2 regions of the Streptomyces sp. NPDC021020 genome follow, and region 1 is predicted to be linked to the other one. Evidence: riboswitches for the same ligand, from Rfam matches in the RefSeq annotation. Region 1 holds a riboswitch; the other holds the start of a gene.
What was found. A riboswitch is a leader RNA that binds a small molecule or an ion and turns the genes downstream of it on or off. The one in region 1 is predicted to bind ZMP and ZTP.

Region 1 (11,013 bases):
GCCATGCTGGACGTGAGCGTGATCGAGGACGCGGAGGCGGCAGCCGTCTCCCTCGACCCGACGAGGGCGCGGCTGCTCTCCGAGCTGACCGCCGGGCCCGCCTCGGCGACGATGCTGGCCGCGCGGGTGGGGCTGCCGCGGCAGAAGGTGAACTACCACCTCAAGGCCCTGGAGAAGCACGGCCTGGTCGAGCTGGCGGGCGAGCGCCGCAAGGGCAACGTCACCGAGCGGCTGATGCGCGCCACCGCCGCCTCGTACGTCATCTCGCCGGCCGCGCTGCCCGCCGTGCAGCCCGACCCGGGCCGCTTCCGCGACCAGTTGTCCGCGCGCTGGCTGCTGGCCCTCGCCGCACGCCTGGTCCGGGACGTCGGGGCGCTGCTCACCGGCGCCGACCGTGCCCGGCAGGGGGTCGCCACCTACGCGCTGGACGGCGAGGTGCGCTTCGCCTCCGCGGCCCACCGCGCCGCCTTCGCCGAGGAACTGACCCGCGGGATCGGCGCGCTGATCGCGAAATACCACGACGAGGACGCCGAGGGAGGGCGCCGCCACCGTGTCGTCGTCGCCCTGCACCCCACGCTCAAACCCGGCACCCTGGCACAGATCGAAGGCACCGAGGAGCCCGCACCGCGCTGAACGGCGTGGCCGAACACGTCGCCCCGCGCGGCCTCGACAAGGCCGGGTGGAACAACTCCACCGACACCGGGGGAGACCCGTACGAGGCCGTCACCCGTCCGAAGGAAACGGACGGCAAGGCCGTGGCCGGGCATGGCAAGCGGCTCTTCCAGGACGGCCTGCCCGCCACACCGCCGACCGTCCCGCGGTCAGAGGTGTTCGGCTCGGGAGTGCACCACGTCGTCCACGCGCCCGCGCGCGGCTGATCCTGCAAGAGAGAAAGGCAGCACCATGTCCGAGCCGTTCGAGATCGCCCGCGAGTTCGAGGTCGAGGCGCCCCCCGAGGACGTCTTCGCCGCCGTCACCACCGGCACCGCGGGCTGGCTCTTCCCGCTGGAGTACGAGCCCCGTGAGGGCGGGGCCGCGTCCGGAGGCGCCACCGTCACCGTCTGGGACCCGCCGCACCGGGTCACCGCCCTCAGCGAGACCCCCGGCGGCGAGTACGGCCAGCTCCGCAACCAGCTCGACCACCTCGTCGAGCCGCGCGGGCAGGGCGGCTCCTGGGTGCGCTACGTGCACAGCGGCATCTTCGTCGACGACTGGGGCGACCAGTACGACGGGGCGAACCGCCACACCGACTTCTACCTGCACACCCTGCGCCAGTACCTCACGTACTTCCGCGGCCGCCCCGCCGTCTTCTCCGCAGCAGACGGTCCGGCCGCGGCCGGCGCCCCCGACGCGCTGGAAAGGGCCGCGCGGGCGCTCGGGCTGCCGCCCGGCGCGGCGCCGGACACCGAGGTGGAGGCCGACCTCCCGGGCGCAGGTCCCACGGCGGCCGTCCTCGACTACCGCAGCCCGTATTTCATCGGACTGCGCACGGCCGACGCGATGTACCGCTTCTTCGGCCGCAACCACTGGGGCGCGACCGTCGGCGTCGCCGTGCACGCCTTCGCCCCCGGCGCGGACGCGGCGAAGGCCACCGCCGAGGCCGCCGACTGGCTGGCCCGCGCGTACGCCTGACGTCCGGTCGGCCGCTCCGATGGCGGTACGGTGGCGCCATGGCGACATATGTGCTCGTTCCCGGCGCGGACGGCAAGGCGTGGTATTGGCACCTCGTCGCGCGCGAACTCCGCGACCGGGGCCACACCGTGGTCGACGTCGACCTGCCCGACGACGAGGCGGCCGACCTCGACGCCTTCGCGGACGCGATCGCCGCGGCCGTGCGCGACGCGGCGCCGCGGCCCGCGGCGCCGGTCGTGCTGGTCGCGCAGTCCCTGGGCGGCTTCTCGGCGCCGCTGGTCGTCGACCGGCAGATCCCGGTCGACCGCATCGTCCTGGTCAACGCGATGGTGCCCCGGCCGGGTGAGACCGCGGGGGCGTGGTGGGGCAACACCGGGCAGCCCGCGGCCAGGGCCGCGTACGCGACGGCGACCGGCAGGGACCCGGACGCCGAGTTCGACCCGCGGACCGACTTCTTCCACGACGTGCCGCCCGAGGTGACCGAGGAGGCGCTCGCGGCGCCGCAGTCCGGGCCGCCGCCCGCGCTCTTCGTCCAGCCCTGGCCGCGGACCGCGTGGCCGGACGTGCCGACCCGGTTCGTCCAGGGCCGCGACGACCGGTTCTTCCCGCTGGAATTCCAGCGGGAGGTGGTGCGCGACCGGCTCGGCATCGAGGTCGAGGTTCTGCCGGGCGGGCACCTGCTCGCCCTCAGCCGTCCGCGTGAACTGACGGCACAGTTGCTCGACGAGACGTGATGCTGCCGCCCTTCGCCCACCCCGGGTGCGAATGTGGACGTGCTGGGTAAAACGGGCGTCCGTGGGGGTTGGGTGACGGGTGGGAGCCGGGTGTTTGCGAGGATCGTACCGATGACTGCCACTCCCTCCGACGCGTACGCCGATCCACGGCACGACCACGGGCCCGCACCTCAGGCCCCCGGCGGCCCGGACGGCGCGAGCGGGAACCGCGGGGACCAGAGCCGCAACAGACACCGCAGACCGCGCCGCCGCGCCTGGCGCGCCGGGGCCGTGGTCGCCGTCGGGATGGTCGTGCTCGCCGCCGCGGGGGCGGGCTACCTGGCCGCCACCCGGCACTCCGCCACGACGGCGAAGGACCGCGCCGCGGCCCCGCACGCCGGTGTGCCCGCGCGCGCCGAAGGGCCGCCGCCCGGCGCCGCGGCGCCTGCGGTGTCGCCGCCCGGGTCGCTGCCCGCCATCGCCGGCCTCGGCCCGAGGACCCGCGCCGAGATCCCGGCCGCCAGCCGCCAGGTGCTGGTCGCCTCGGGCGCGGCGAAGGACTCCTCCGACGCGGTCGTCACGCTGTGGACGGAGGCCGCCAACGGCCGCTGGCTGCCCGGCGCCCCCTGGCCCGCGCACAACGCGCTGCACGGCTGGACCGCCACCCACCACTCGAACGACCTGCACAGCCCGATCGGCGTCTTCACCCTCAGCGACGCGGGCGGCTTCGAGCCCGACCCGGGCACGAAGCTGCCGTACCACCACGACAGCCGCTTCCGCGCGGGCGGTGTCGGCTTCGACGGGGAGGCCCTCGACGAGGCCTTCGACTACGTCATCGCGATCGACTACAACCGCGTGCCCGGCAACTCCCCGCTCGACGGCAGCCAGCCGCTCGGCGCGAGCCGCGGCGGCGGTATCTGGGTGCACGTCGACCACGGCGGGCCCACCCACGGCTGCGTCAGCATCTCGGCCGCCCACATGGTCGACCTGCTGCACACCCTGCTCCCGGCAGATCATCCGGTCATCGTGATGGGCGACCGCGACTCGCTGTCCGGGTAGTACCTCCACCGGCGGACCCGCAGGTCGCGGACCCGGGAGCCGGCACGGCGTCAGTTCCCGGTCTGACGTCGGCCGTTGGGTTACTCCGGTGGGAGTACGCCGTCCCGGTGACGGCGCTGACCGGGGGAGTAGCGGGAAACCATGCCGTGGGCCGATGTCACGTCCGCGCCGGTCGGGGAGTCTTGAGGGCAGAGGACGGATCGCCCGACGTCCCCGGGTGCAAGGGAGGCAACGGCATGGACGACGACCGGGATCTGACCGACTTCGCGCGGCGCTGGGCCGAGGCGGAGCGGCGGGGAGACATCGCGGCGCTCGAAGCGCTGCTCACCGACGACTTCACGGCGGTCGGCCCGCAGGGCTTCGTGCTCGACAAGAAGCAGTGGATAGACCGCTACGCCTCGGGCGCGCTCATACACGACTCCTTCACCTGGGAGGAGGTGACGGTGCGCCGGCACGGCCGGGCCGCGGTCGCGGTGGGCGTGCAGGGGCAGCAGAGCATCTACGACGGGCGTGACGCGGACGGCCATTTCCGCGTCACACAGATGATCGTCGCGGACGGCGCACAGTGGAGGCTGGCCGCTGTGCACCTCAGCCCTACCGGCTGCCGGAGCGGGCTGGAGGACGACTGACCGCCGGGCGGGGCGGCCGGGCTCAGCCGCGCGGCAGCACCGTCGACTGGACCTGGGTGAGGCCGCGCCAGTCGTTGGAGGCGACCGTGGCGTGGGCCTTGGCCAGCTGGGCGACCCTGGCCTGCGCGTCGGCGGGTGCGGGGTTCACGTCGTCCAGCGCGGGGGCCACGTTCTGCGCGTCGGTCATGAAGAGCAGGTAGTGGTGGGTGTCGTACCAGGAGGTGTCGATGCTGCCGTTGAGGTAGGCGGCCGCGTCACCGTCGAAGGCCACGAACCACGGACGCAGGGAGGTGTCGGAGTATCGGGTGCGGGGGTCGCCGGCCTGGGCGGTGTGGACCGAGGGGAAGACGTTGGCCTGCGAGGTCTTGCCCTGGGCGTGCAGGTCGCGCAGGTAGCCTGCGTACTCGCTGTCCGTCCACAGCGAGTCCGTCGGGTTGGCCTCCTCGACCGTGCCGGGAATGACCTCCAGCACCACCTTGCCCGCGAGCTGGGCGCGAGTGGGCCAGTTGCCGGCGGTCGCGGCCTCGTCGAGGGTGGCGTACTGGCCGCCGCCCGGCTTGGCGAGCAGGTCGGCGGGCTTGAAGACCAGGCTGCCGAGGTGGGCGCTGATCGACTGGTCGAGCTTGGCCGGGCTCATGCCGAAGGTCGCCTGGAAGCCGGCCTTCATCTCCAGCTTGACGAACAGCGGGCCGTGGCCGGGGTGGGCGCCCAGCCACACCCGGATGTCGTCGAGGCAGCTCTCCAGGTCCTTGTTGGCGCCGCCCGAGTAGAGCTGGGAGGCGGAGGTGGCGTTGACGCAGTTGTTGCTGTTGCCCAGCGGGTTGGAGTGGCTGACCTTCCACTCCTGGGTGACGAAATCGTCCCAGACGTCCAGCTCGATCATCGAGGTGCCGGTGTCGAGTGCCTGGGCGAGATAGCTGAAGGAGGCGGGATCGTAACTGTTGTGCAGGCCCGACGTGGTGGCGCCGGACAGCGGCAGCGCCCCGGTGTCGGCGGCCGACGCGGCCGGGCCGGTGGCGGTGAGGGCGAGGCACGCCGCGAGCGCGCCGAGCAGGGCGGCGCGTCCTGCCCGCGCGGTGGCGCGGCGGAGCGGAAGGCGGCGGGTGAGCGGACCGGTCACGTGTCCTCCTGTGGGGATGGCTCTCCGTCAGGACGGTGACGTCCGGGCGTGAATCGACGGAGACATGACACGTAACACGACCTGCATTCCTGCTGTCGCCTCCGAGTTCGGCCAACTCTCCGGCGAAGTGCGCTGAACGGAGGCGCGGCGGGCGGCGGCGCGGTGGGCGACGGCGCGGTGGGCGACGGCGGAAGGAGTGGAAGCGCGGTCAGGGGACGGAGAGCAGGCGAAGTGCGGCGGTGGCTGCCGCGGCGGCGAGGACGACGACGAGGAAGGGGGCCTTGCGCCAGGCGCACAGCGCGCCGACGGCGACACCCGCGGGCCGGGCCGGGCCCGCCAGGGCGTGCCCGTCGGTGAGCGCCGAGGTGGCGACGAGTGCGGCGAGCAGGACGACCACGGCGGTCGCCAGCAGGCGTTCGAGCGCGGGCGGCAGGGTGACGCGGGAGCGCAGCGCGGGTCCGGCGAAGCGGAAGGCGAAGGTGCCCGCGCCGAGCACGGCGGTGGCTGCGAGCAGCGGGGCGCTGCCGCTCACCGGGCGCCCTCCGGGGTGGCGGGGCGACGGTGCTCGGCGGCGGCGACACCCGCGAGGGCGAGCAGGACGGGCAGCCCGGCGGGCAGGAAGGGTGCGGCCGCGAGGGCGACCAGCGCGCCGGTGAGCGCCGCCCGGCGGGTGCCGGCGGTGCGCAGGGACGGGAGCAGCAGGGCGACCAGCACCGCGGGGAAGGCCGCGTCGAGGCCGAGGGCATCGGTGTCGTGCAGGGCGTGGCCGCCGTAGACGCCCAGCAGCACTCCGGCGTTCCAGCTCGCGAAGAGGCCGGTGCCGCACAGCCAGTAGGCGGTTCGCCGGTGCAGCGGGTCGTGCTGCGCCAGGGTGAAGGCCACGGTCTCGTCGACCATGAGGTGGCTGCCGGCGATCCGGCGCGGCCATCCCGCGCCGAGGGCGTCGCCCACGGCGAAGCCGAAGGGGAGGTGGCGGGCGTTGACCAGGAGCCCGGCGGCCACCGCGGCGATCGGGTTGCCTCCGGAGGCCACCAGGCCGACGAAGAGGAACTGCGCCGCGCCCGCGAAGACGACCACGGACAGCAGTACGGGAAGCCAGGGCGGCAGCCCGAGGCTGACGGAGAGGGCGCCGAAGGACACGCCGACCACCGCGTCGGCGGCGCAGACGAGGGCGATGTCCCGGGCCAGGCCGGGGACTTGGGGGAAGGGGAGCCGTCTTGTTCGTTGTATCGAACGCATCCCCGCCTATACTGAACACCAGGGTGGCGTTCGTCAAGGCGAACACATCGACCGATAGGGCGAACGAAGGAGCGGATGTGGCGCAGGACGGGTCCCCGCGCGGTGGACCGCCGCTGGACGTGATCGCGGCCGGGCTGCAGCGCGAGCGGCGGCGGGCCGGGCTGTCCCTGGCGGAGGTCGCACGGCGGGCCGGCATCGCCAAGTCGACGCTGTCCCAGCTGGAGTCGGGCACGGGCAACCCCAGCGTGGAGACGCTGTGGGCGCTCAGCGTCACCCTCGACGTGCCCTTCGCCCAGCTCGTGGAGCCGCCGCGGCCCCAGGTGCAGGTCATCAGGGCCGGTGAGGGCCCGGCGTTCGCCGCCGAGCGGGCCGAGTACGTCGCGGTGCTGCTCGCCTCGTCGCCGCCCGGCATCCGGCGCGACATCTACCTGGTGACCGCCCAGCCCGGCAGCGCACGGGAGTCCGACCCGCACATGCCGGGGGTCGTGGAGCACGTGGTGCTCAGCACCGGACGGGCGCTCGTCGGCGTCGCGGAGGAGCCGGTGGAGATCGGGCCGGGCGACTACATCGCCTATCCGGGCGACCTCGCCCATGTCTTCCGGGCCCTGGAGCCGGGCACCTCGGCGGTGCTCGTCCAGGAGCACCGCTGACCCGCCGAGCGCAGGGAGCCGCCGTGCCCGAGCAGTCCGAGGAGCGGGAGCAGCCCGCCGTACGCAGCGAGCGCGACGGTCCGGTGACCACGGTCGTGCTGTCCCGCCCCGCGGTGCGCAACGCGGTGGACGGCCCCACCGCCCGCGCGCTGGCCGACGCCTTCCGGGCCTTCGACGCCGACGAGGACGCGTCGGTCGCCGTGCTCTGGGGCGAGGGCGGCACGTTCTGCTCCGGTGCCGACCTCACGGCGATCGGCACCGCCCGCGGCAACCGCGTCACCGACCCGGCGGGCGCACCGGACCCCGACGGCGACGGGCCGATGGGGCCGACCCGGATGCGGCTCGGCAAGCCGGTGATCGCGGCCGTCGCGGGCCATGCGGTGGCGGGCGGGCTGGAGCTGGCCCTGTGGTGCGATCTGCGGGTCGTCGAGGAATCGGCCGTCCTCGGCGTCTTCTGCCGCCGCTGGGGCGTCCCGCTGATCGACGGCGGTACGGTGCGGCTGCCCCGGCTCGTCGGCGCGGGCCGGGCCATGGACCTGGTGCTCACCGGCCGCCCGGTGGACGCGGCGGAGGCGCTGGCCATCGGCCTGGCCGACCGCGTCGTGCCCGACGGCACCGCGCGCGAGGCGGCCGAGCGACTGGCCGCCGACATCGCCGCCTTCCCGCAGGTGTGCCTGCGCCAGGACCGGCTGGCCCTGCTGGAGCAGGAGGGCCTGCCGGAGCCCGAGGCGCTGGCCGTCGAACTGGCGCACGGGCGGATCTCGCTGGCCGAGGCGTCGCGGGGCGTGGCCCGCTTCACCGCGGGCGAGGGGCGGCACGGCGCGTTCGACGGCTGAGTCGGCTGAGACGGCTGACCCGTCCCGGGAACGCCCGGACCCCTCCCGGAGCCGCGGCCGCCCCACCCGTGTTCGAAGCTGCCTCGGCCCGGCCCCGGGCCCTGCGCAGGGGCAGCCCCAGCGCCCGGGGCCGTGCCCCCGTCCAGGTCGGGATCGCCCCCCGTCCGGGTCGGGACCGTCCCTGCCCACGCCCGGGGCCCCGCCCGGCCCGAGGGGCTGCCTCTGTCCGGGCAGGGAGTCGCGCGTGTCCCGGGGGCCGCCCCGCCCCGTCCGCGGCAGCGTCAGTGGCGGAAGAGCCGGAGCCGGGTGTGGACCAGGGTGATGCCGTGCTCGCGGCAGGCGTCGGCGACGTCGCCCGAGCGGATCGAGCCGCCCGGCTCGGCGATCCAGCGCACCCCGTGCCGGGCGGCGTGGTCGACGTTGTCCCGGAAGGGCAGCGCACCGTCCGAGGCGAAGGCGACCGAGGTCAGGCCCGCCGCCCACGCCCGCCGCTCGTCGGCGCCGAGGCCGTCCGCCGGGGCGGCCAGCGCGCGGCCGAAGCGCGCCCGCTCGTCCGCGGTCATGTCGCCCTCGATGAAGCGCACCTGCCAGTTGACGCGCTCCTGACGGCGTACGGACGGCAGGAAGTCCAGCGTGCGCACCGCCGGGTGGCGGCGCAGCCACCACAGTGCCGCCTTCGCGCCCGCCAGCCGGGTGCAGTCCACCCGGGACTGTTGCCCCGCCCCGATGCCCAGCGTGGCCCCGTCCCGCACGTAGCAGACCGAGTTGGACTGGGTGTAGCGCACCACGGCAAGACCGAGCAGCAGGTCCTCGGCGGCGGATGCGGGCAGCGGCCCACCGCACACCACGTCGTCCAGCAGCCCGGCGTGCAGCGGCACGTCGTCCCGCGCCTGCGTCAGCCGCAGCCCGTGCAGCTCGCGTTCCTCCTGCGGCGGCGCGACGAAATCCGGATCCGCCTCGACCACCAGGAAGGCGCCCTTCTTCTTGCGGCGCAGCGCGGCCACCGTGCCCGGCTCGAAGCCCGGCGCGATGACGCCGTCGCTCACCACATGGCCCAGCAGGTCGGCCAGCTCCGCGTCGACCGGGTGCGACACCGCGGCGAAGTCGCCGTACGAGGACTTCGGGTCGGCGTCCCGGGCCCGGACGTAGGCGCTGGTCAGCGCGCCCGCGCCGGGGTCGGTGCGGTAGAGGGCCGCGGTGGCGGCGTCCAGCGGCCCGGCGAGCGCCGCCCCGGCGGGCGAGACATGCTTGAAGGACGCCGCGGCCGGCCGCCCCAGCGCGCCCGCCGCCTCCCTGACCAGCTGCCAGCCGCTCAGCGCGTCCAGCAGGTTGATGTAGGACGGCTCGCCGCCCAGCACCCTCAGCGGCCATGCCCCCGCCCGCACCGGAGCGGCGCTCGCCGCGGTCTGCTGGGGGTTCGTCCCGTAGCGCAACTGCACGTGCAGGCCTCCTCGCTCGGAGCCCGGCGGTGTGTCCCGGTGCCGGGCCCGAAGCGAAACGGACGCACGGTGCACGGAGGACGGCCGGGCCGCGTTGGCGGAAGGCGCCCAGGCGGTCGACGCTCACGCGAACGGACGGCCGCTCCCCGGTGGTTGGCCCACCCTCGCCAGTCGCGGCCAGGGCCGACTGTAGCCGAGCCCCGCGCCGCCCGGCAGGGGAGCGCGGCTGTGAATCGCGCGCCGCGCTCAGCGGCTCCCGAGCCCGGCCGCGAAGGACAGCACCAGCTCGGCGACGCGCTCCGGCGCCTCCAGGATCGACGTGTGCCCCACACCCGGCAGCGGATCGACGCGGGCCCCGGGCACCGCCCGGTAGTCGCCGTACGACGCGGGCACCCAGCGGCGGTCCTGCTCCCCGTAGACCGCCTGCACCGGTGTGCCGAGGGCCGCCAGCCGCTCCGGCACCGGCTGCTCCGCCAGGTAGTCGTAGGAGGCGCGCATGGTCGTGAGGAAGGAGCGGAAGCTCATCAGGCGCAGTTCCTCGGCCAGTATCCGCGGCGCGTCGCTGCCCTCGGGGAAGCTGCCGCCGGAGAAGGCGCGGATCTGCTCGTCGGTCGGCGGCCACTGCACCTCCGCGGCGGCGGCCCCGGCGTCCTGGGCGGCGAGGGCGTCGCGGCGCGGGCCGGTGTTGACCAGGACCAGCGCGCGCACCAGCTCGGGGTGCCGCTCGGCGAGGGCGACCCCGGTGTAGCCGCCGCTGGAGTGGCCCACGACGACAGCCGGTCCGGCGTCCAGCAGCTCCAGCACCCGCGCCGCCCGGTCCGCCTGCTCCGGGATGCCGTACGCGCCGTCGGCCGGCTGCTCGGACCGCCCGTGGCCCAGCAGGTCGATCCGGATGACGCGGTGGGCGGCGGCCAGGAACGGCACCATCGCCTGCCAGGACATCGAGGACGCCCCGGACCCGTGGACGAGCAGCAGGGCCGGGGCGTCGCGGGGTCCGTCCTGGCAGACGTGGATGCCGCCGCCGTCCAGCGGCAGCAGCGACACCGCCGCGGTGACGGGGCCGTCCGTGCGAGGTGATTGCGCATCAGGAATCGTCATGCCGACCATTGTCGGCGCCGCGTCGCGCCCCCGCGGGCATCGCCCACGATCGGGGGCGCGTCGCGGGGGGAGGGCCGCGGGGCCCGGCCTCCCGGGGCTCATGCCCGGCCGGCGCCGGCCGCCGCCCGCATCGCCCAGGCCAGGCAGCCCAGCGCGGCGGTGGAGGCCAGGGTCCGCGCGATGTTCCAGTGGATCCACGCGGATTCGAAGTGCGCCCGGACCGCCGCGATGTCGTGGATGCGCCCGGGCGCGCCCGCGTCCGCGAGCGTGTTGTTGAGCGGCACGCTGAAGCCCATGGTGATCAGCAGCGACAGCGCGTAGAGCGCCACGCCGGCGATGATCCACGGCAGGGCCGGGCGCCCCTCGCCCCCGCGGTGCAGCACCGCCGCGACGATGCCGAGCACCAGGGCGCCGCCGAAGGCGAGGGTGAACCAGCCGTTGAGGATCGCGACGTTGATGCGCTGCATCGCCTCCACGAGCGTGCGGTCGCCGGATCTTCCGAGGCCCGGCATCACGGCGACCGAGAAGGCGAAGTAGAGGCCGGCCATCAGGCCGGTGGTCAGGGTCGCGGCGAGCAGGACGAGGCCGCTCAGGGTGC
Region 2 (4,777 bases), on a different contig from region 1:
GCGGAGGCCGGGAGCTACGCGCTCCTGGGCGCGGTGCTGCCGCGCGGGACGAGGGCGGGGGCCGGGAGCTGGATGTCCGGGACGGGCCCGCCGTCGATGAGCGCGAGCAGCGCCGTGGCGGCCCGCTCGCCGTACTCCATCACCCGCCGGCTGACCGCGGTCAGCGCGGGGTGCACCAGCCGGCACAGCTCGCTGTCGTCCCACGCGACGAGGGAGAGCCGACCGGGGACGTGCACGCCCATCTCCTGGGTGACGCTCAGCGCGGCGACGGCCATGACGTCGTTGTCGTACACGATCGCGGTGGGCCGCGCCGAGCCGGACAGCAGCCGCCGGGTGGCGCGGGCGCCCGCCTCGCCGGAGTAGTCGGTGTAGACGCACGGCACGCCTTCGAGGCCGAGCTCCGCGGCCGCGGACTCGAAGGCCTCGCTGCGCTCACGGGTGTGCACGAAGTCGGCGGGGCCGGCGACCCGGGCGATCCTGCGGTGACCCATCGCCGCGAGGTACGCGAGCGTCTCGCGCACGGCCGCGCCGTCGTCGAACCACACCGAGGGCACCCCCGAGGACTCCGGCGCGTGCCCGACCACCACGGCGGGCAGGCCCAGCTCCGCGACGAGGCCGAGCCGGGCGTCCTGCTCGCGCAGGTCGACCAGCAGCACGCCGTCCACCCGGCGCTCGCCCCACCAGCGGCGGTACGCCGCCTCCTCGGCCCTGGCGTCGTCGGTGACCTGGAGCAGCAGCGCGGTGCCGGTGGCGGCGAGACCGGCCTCGACACCGGAGATGAGCTGCATGAAGAACGGCTCGATGCCCAGCACCCACGCCGGGCGGTCCACCACCAGGCCGATCGCGCCGCTGCGCCCGTCGGAGAGCGCGCGGGCCGCGCTGCTGGGGTGCCAGCCCATCCGCGCCGCGATCTCCAGGATCCTGGCCCTGGTCTGCTCCGAGACCCCCGCCTTGCCGTTGAGCGCGTAGGACACCGCGCCCTTGGACACGCCGGCGGCCTCGGCGATGTCGGCGATGGTGGGACGCTTCTTGGGGCTCATGGGGCCTCGATACGGCGGACGGCCCGCGGACCTGCGAGCCGGCTACGGCTGGCCGGGCGGCGGGCAGGCTGACGGGTGATCGGGGGATCGGCGCCCATACTTTAACAACGCGGGCGGCGGCCCGGCACGGCTGCCGGGACGCCGCCGGCCCCTGCCCGGGGCCCGCGCCCGGTCAGCCGCGGGTCGCCGCGATCTCCAGCCGTACGTAGTCGACGACCGGCTCGGCCAGGCGCGCGGCCACCGCTGCCACGAACGGCTCGCGGTCGTCCTCGGCCATCGCGTCCAGGTAGGCGCCCAGCACGACGGTGGCCAGGAAGGCCTCCAGCTGCTCGCCGGGCTCGAAGCGGGCCGGGTCGGGCCGCAGTTGCACCTCGATGCCGGTGAAGCCCGCGGCGGCCAGCCGCTGCCGGGTGTCCTCGACGCCGGCGAACTCCCATGCGTCACGGGCCTCGCCGTTCACGTCGGCGACGGCGGCGTTGACCGCCGCGATGTTGCCGCGGCCGCCGCATTCGGTGACCAGCCGGGCGCCCGGGCGCATCCGCCCGGCCAACGAGGCGAAGAGGGCGGCGTGGTCCTCGATCCAGTGGAAGGCGGCGACGCTGAAGACGGCGTCCACCTCGCCGTCGAAGGGCAGCGGCTTCGTCAGGTCGGCGTGCACGACCTCGACCCGGTCCAGCCTGCCGTCCAGCCGCTCGCGCAGCTGGTCCAGCATGCGGACGGATCCGTCCACGGCGACCACCTGCCCCTGCGGCAGCCGGTCCAGCAGGCCGGCGGTGTCACGCCCCGTGCCGCAGCCCGCGTCGAGCACCCGCTCGTCGCCGCGCAGCTCCAGCCGCCCCAGCGTGCGGCGACCCCACCCCAGGTGGGGCAGGGGCAGCGAGTCGTAGGTCTTGGCGTCCCATTCCCGAGGCATGGCGCGGCCCTTCCGTGGTCATGTCCCGCCGCGGCACGGCGGATCCGACGGCAACACTACGCGCGCCGTCCGTATAGTGACATCGTCATCTTACAATGTGGGCACCGGGGTCGACCAGACCGGCGTGCGGTCCTTGTCCACCAGCGCGGCCCGCACCCCCTCCTGGAAGTCCGCGCTGACCGCCGTGCGGCAGGCCAGCTCCAGTTCGCGCGCCAGGCACTCCTCCAGCGTCGACCCCGCACCCGCCCGCAGCAGGCCCGCGGTGGCCGCGAGGCTCGCGGGCGAGGCGGCGTCGAGCAGCGCGAGCGTCTCCCGCGCCCACTCCGGCTCCTGCGCCTCGGCCGCCAGCCGGGCCCGCACCCGCGCCGGGTCCGGCTCGGCGAAGCAGCGGGCCACGGCGCCGGCGTGCGCGGGGCGCTCCGGGACGGGCGCCGCGAAGCTGCGCAGGACCGCGTCAGGGGGCGCGCCACCCGCGGTCAGCACGGCCCGCAGGGCGGGCAGGTCGGCCGCCGGCACGTGGTGCGTCGCGAGCCCGCACGCCACCGCGTCGAGGCCGCCGATCCGCGCGCCGGTCAGCCCCAGGTACCAGCCGTACGCGTCCGGCAGGCGCGGCAGGAAGTAACTGGCGCCGACGTCGGGGAAGAAGCCGATGGCCGTCTCCGGCATCGCGAGCGAGGCGCGCTCGGTGACCACCCGGGCCGACCCGTGCACGGAGATGCCGAGCCCGCCGCCCATCGCGTAGCCGTCGATCAGCGCGGTGTACGGCTTCGGGTAGCCGGCGATCAGCGCGTCGAGGGCGTACTCGGCGGTGAAGTAGCCGCGCACCGCCTCGCCGTCGCCGGACGCGCCCGCCGCCCGCACCGCCACGATGTCGCCCCCGGCGCAGAACGCCTTCGGCGAGGTGCTGACGACCAGGACGGAGCGGACGGCCGGGTCGTCCCGCCAGCGCGCGAGGGCGTGCGTCAGGAGCCGGACCATCGTGAGGTCCAGCGCGTTGAGGGCGGCGGGCCGGTCCAGCTCGATCACCGCCGTACCGTCCGCCCCTACCCGGGTCTGCACCGGTGCGGGCCCGTTGCTGCCTGTCATGCGGCTCCTTCCGCCGTCGTCCGCCCCCATCCAACACCGCCCGCCCTCCGCCCTGAGCTGCGGTGCCGGTCCCCCGGGCGGCGCGGTCGGCCCGCGCCCCCGGTGTGGCCGCGGGGCGGGGTTGGTAGGCTCGGGGCGGAGCCGTGACTGGCGCGCTGGGATGGGGTCAACCATCGGGGAGCGGCTCGACCGGAAAGATCCGGAAGAACGAAGTGCCGTGCGCCTGGGCCGTCCCGTTGACCAACCGGAGGACCGCCGTGGCAGCGCCCGAGCAGCCGTACAGCACCGAGTCGATCGCCTTCCGCAGTGCCCTGGACGTGATCCGGGGGGTGGAGCCGCGGGTCGCGGACGCGATCGCCGGTGAGCTCACCGACCAGCGCGAGATGCTCAAGCTCATCGCCAGCGAGAACTACGCGTCGCCCGCCGTGCTGCTGGCGATGGGCAACTGGTTCAGCGACAAGTACGCCGAGGGCACCATCGGCCGCCGCTTCTACGCGGGCTGCCGCAACGTCGACACCGTCGAGGCGCTGGCCGCCGAGCACGCCCGCGGCGTCTTCGGCGCCGCGCACGCGTACGTGCAGCCGCACTCCGGGATCGACGCGAACCTCGTGGCCTTCTGGGCGGTGCTCTCGCAGAAGGTCGAGACCCCGGGCCTGGCCAGGGCCGGGGTGCGGCAGGTCAACGACCTGTCCGAGCAGGACTGGGCGCAGCTGCGCGCCGAATTCGGCAACCAGCGGATGCTCGGCATGTCGCTGGACGCCGGCGGCCACCTCACCCACGGCTTCCGGCCGAACATCTCCGGCAAGATGTTCGACCAGCGCAGCTACGGCACGGACCCGGTGACCGGCCTGCTGGACTACGACGCGCTGCGCGAGACCGCGCGCGAATTCCGCCCGCTCATCATCGTCGCGGGCTACTCGGCCTATCCGCGGCTGGTCAACTTCCGCATCATGCGGGAGATCGCGGACGAGGTCGGCGCGACGCTCATGGTCGACATGGCGCATTTCGCGGGCCTGGTCGCGGGCAAGGTGCTGACCGGCGACTTCGACCCGGTGCCGCACGCGAACATCGTGACGACCACGACCCACAAGTCGCTGCGCGGTCCGCGCGGCGGCATGGTGCTGTGCGACGACACCCTGGCCGAGCACGTCGACCGGGGCTGCCCGATGGTGCTCGGCGGCCCGCTGCCGCACGTCATGGCGGCGAAGGCGGTGGCGCTCGCGGAGGCCTCCCGGCCCGAGTTCGGCGCGTACGCGCACCGGATCGTCGACAACGCGCGGTCGCTCGCCGAGGGCCTTCTCCACCGCGGCGCGAAGCTGGTCACCGGTGGCACCGACAACCACCTGGTGCTCATCGACGTGTCGGGCTACGGGCTGACGGGGCGGCAGGCGGAGGCGGCGCTGCTGGACGCGGGCATCGTCACCAACCGCAACTCCGTCCCGCAGGACCCGAACGGCGCCTGGTACACCTCGGGCATCCGGATCGGCACCCCGGCGCTCACCACCCGCGGCCTCGGCGCGCCGGAGATGGACGAGATCGCCGGGCTGATCCACACCGTGCTGTCCGGGACGACGGCGGCGGCCGCGCCCAAGGGCGGGCTGTCGAAGGCGCACCACGTGCTGGACGGCGCGGTCGCCGACGAGGTCGCCAAGCGCGCGGCGGACCTGCTGTCCGGCTTCCCGCTCTACCCGGGCATCGACCTGAGCTGACGCGGCGGCGCGCAGCCGCGCGAGCGTGA

Region 2: it holds a riboswitch for ZMP and ZTP, as region 1 does, so the genes downstream of both, ACH4SL_RS32530 (glycine hydroxymethyltransferase) here and ACH4SL_RS06130 (phosphoribosylaminoimidazolecarboxamide formyltransferase) in region 1, are expected to answer to the same signal.

The regions. Positions count from the first base shown of each region.
Region 1 is NZ_JBIRQQ010000002.1:387,191-398,203, forward strand. Features, by position in the region: gene ACH4SL_RS06075 (ArsR/SmtB family transcription factor) at 4-633, shown strand; gene ACH4SL_RS06080 (hypothetical protein) at 639-878, shown strand; gene ACH4SL_RS06085 (SRPBCC domain-containing protein) at 904-1,632, shown strand; gene ACH4SL_RS06090 (alpha/beta hydrolase) at 1,671-2,366, shown strand; gene ACH4SL_RS06095 (L,D-transpeptidase family protein) at 2,478-3,404, shown strand; gene ACH4SL_RS06100 (nuclear transport factor 2 family protein) at 3,641-4,033, shown strand; gene ACH4SL_RS06105 (phosphatidylinositol-specific phospholipase C domain-containing protein) at 4,056-5,153, opposite strand; gene ACH4SL_RS06110 (AzlD domain-containing protein) at 5,362-5,685, opposite strand; gene ACH4SL_RS06115 (AzlC family ABC transporter permease) at 5,682-6,392, opposite strand; gene ACH4SL_RS06120 (helix-turn-helix domain-containing protein) at 6,470-7,042, shown strand; gene ACH4SL_RS06125 (crotonase/enoyl-CoA hydratase family protein) at 7,066-7,878, shown strand; gene ACH4SL_RS06130 (phosphoribosylaminoimidazolecarboxamide formyltransferase) at 8,160-9,317, opposite strand; ZMP/ZTP riboswitch at 9,417-9,502, opposite strand; gene ACH4SL_RS06135 (alpha/beta fold hydrolase) at 9,564-10,415, opposite strand; gene ACH4SL_RS06140 (anthrone oxygenase family protein) at 10,514-11,013, opposite strand, start outside.
Region 2 is NZ_JBIRQQ010000013.1:178,599-183,375, forward strand. Features, by position in the region: gene ACH4SL_RS32515 (LacI family DNA-binding transcriptional regulator) at 15-1,040, opposite strand; gene ACH4SL_RS32520 (class I SAM-dependent methyltransferase) at 1,213-1,953, opposite strand; gene ACH4SL_RS32525 (enoyl-CoA hydratase/isomerase family protein) at 2,044-3,039, opposite strand; ZMP/ZTP riboswitch at 3,173-3,275, shown strand; gene ACH4SL_RS32530 (glycine hydroxymethyltransferase) at 3,297-4,748, shown strand.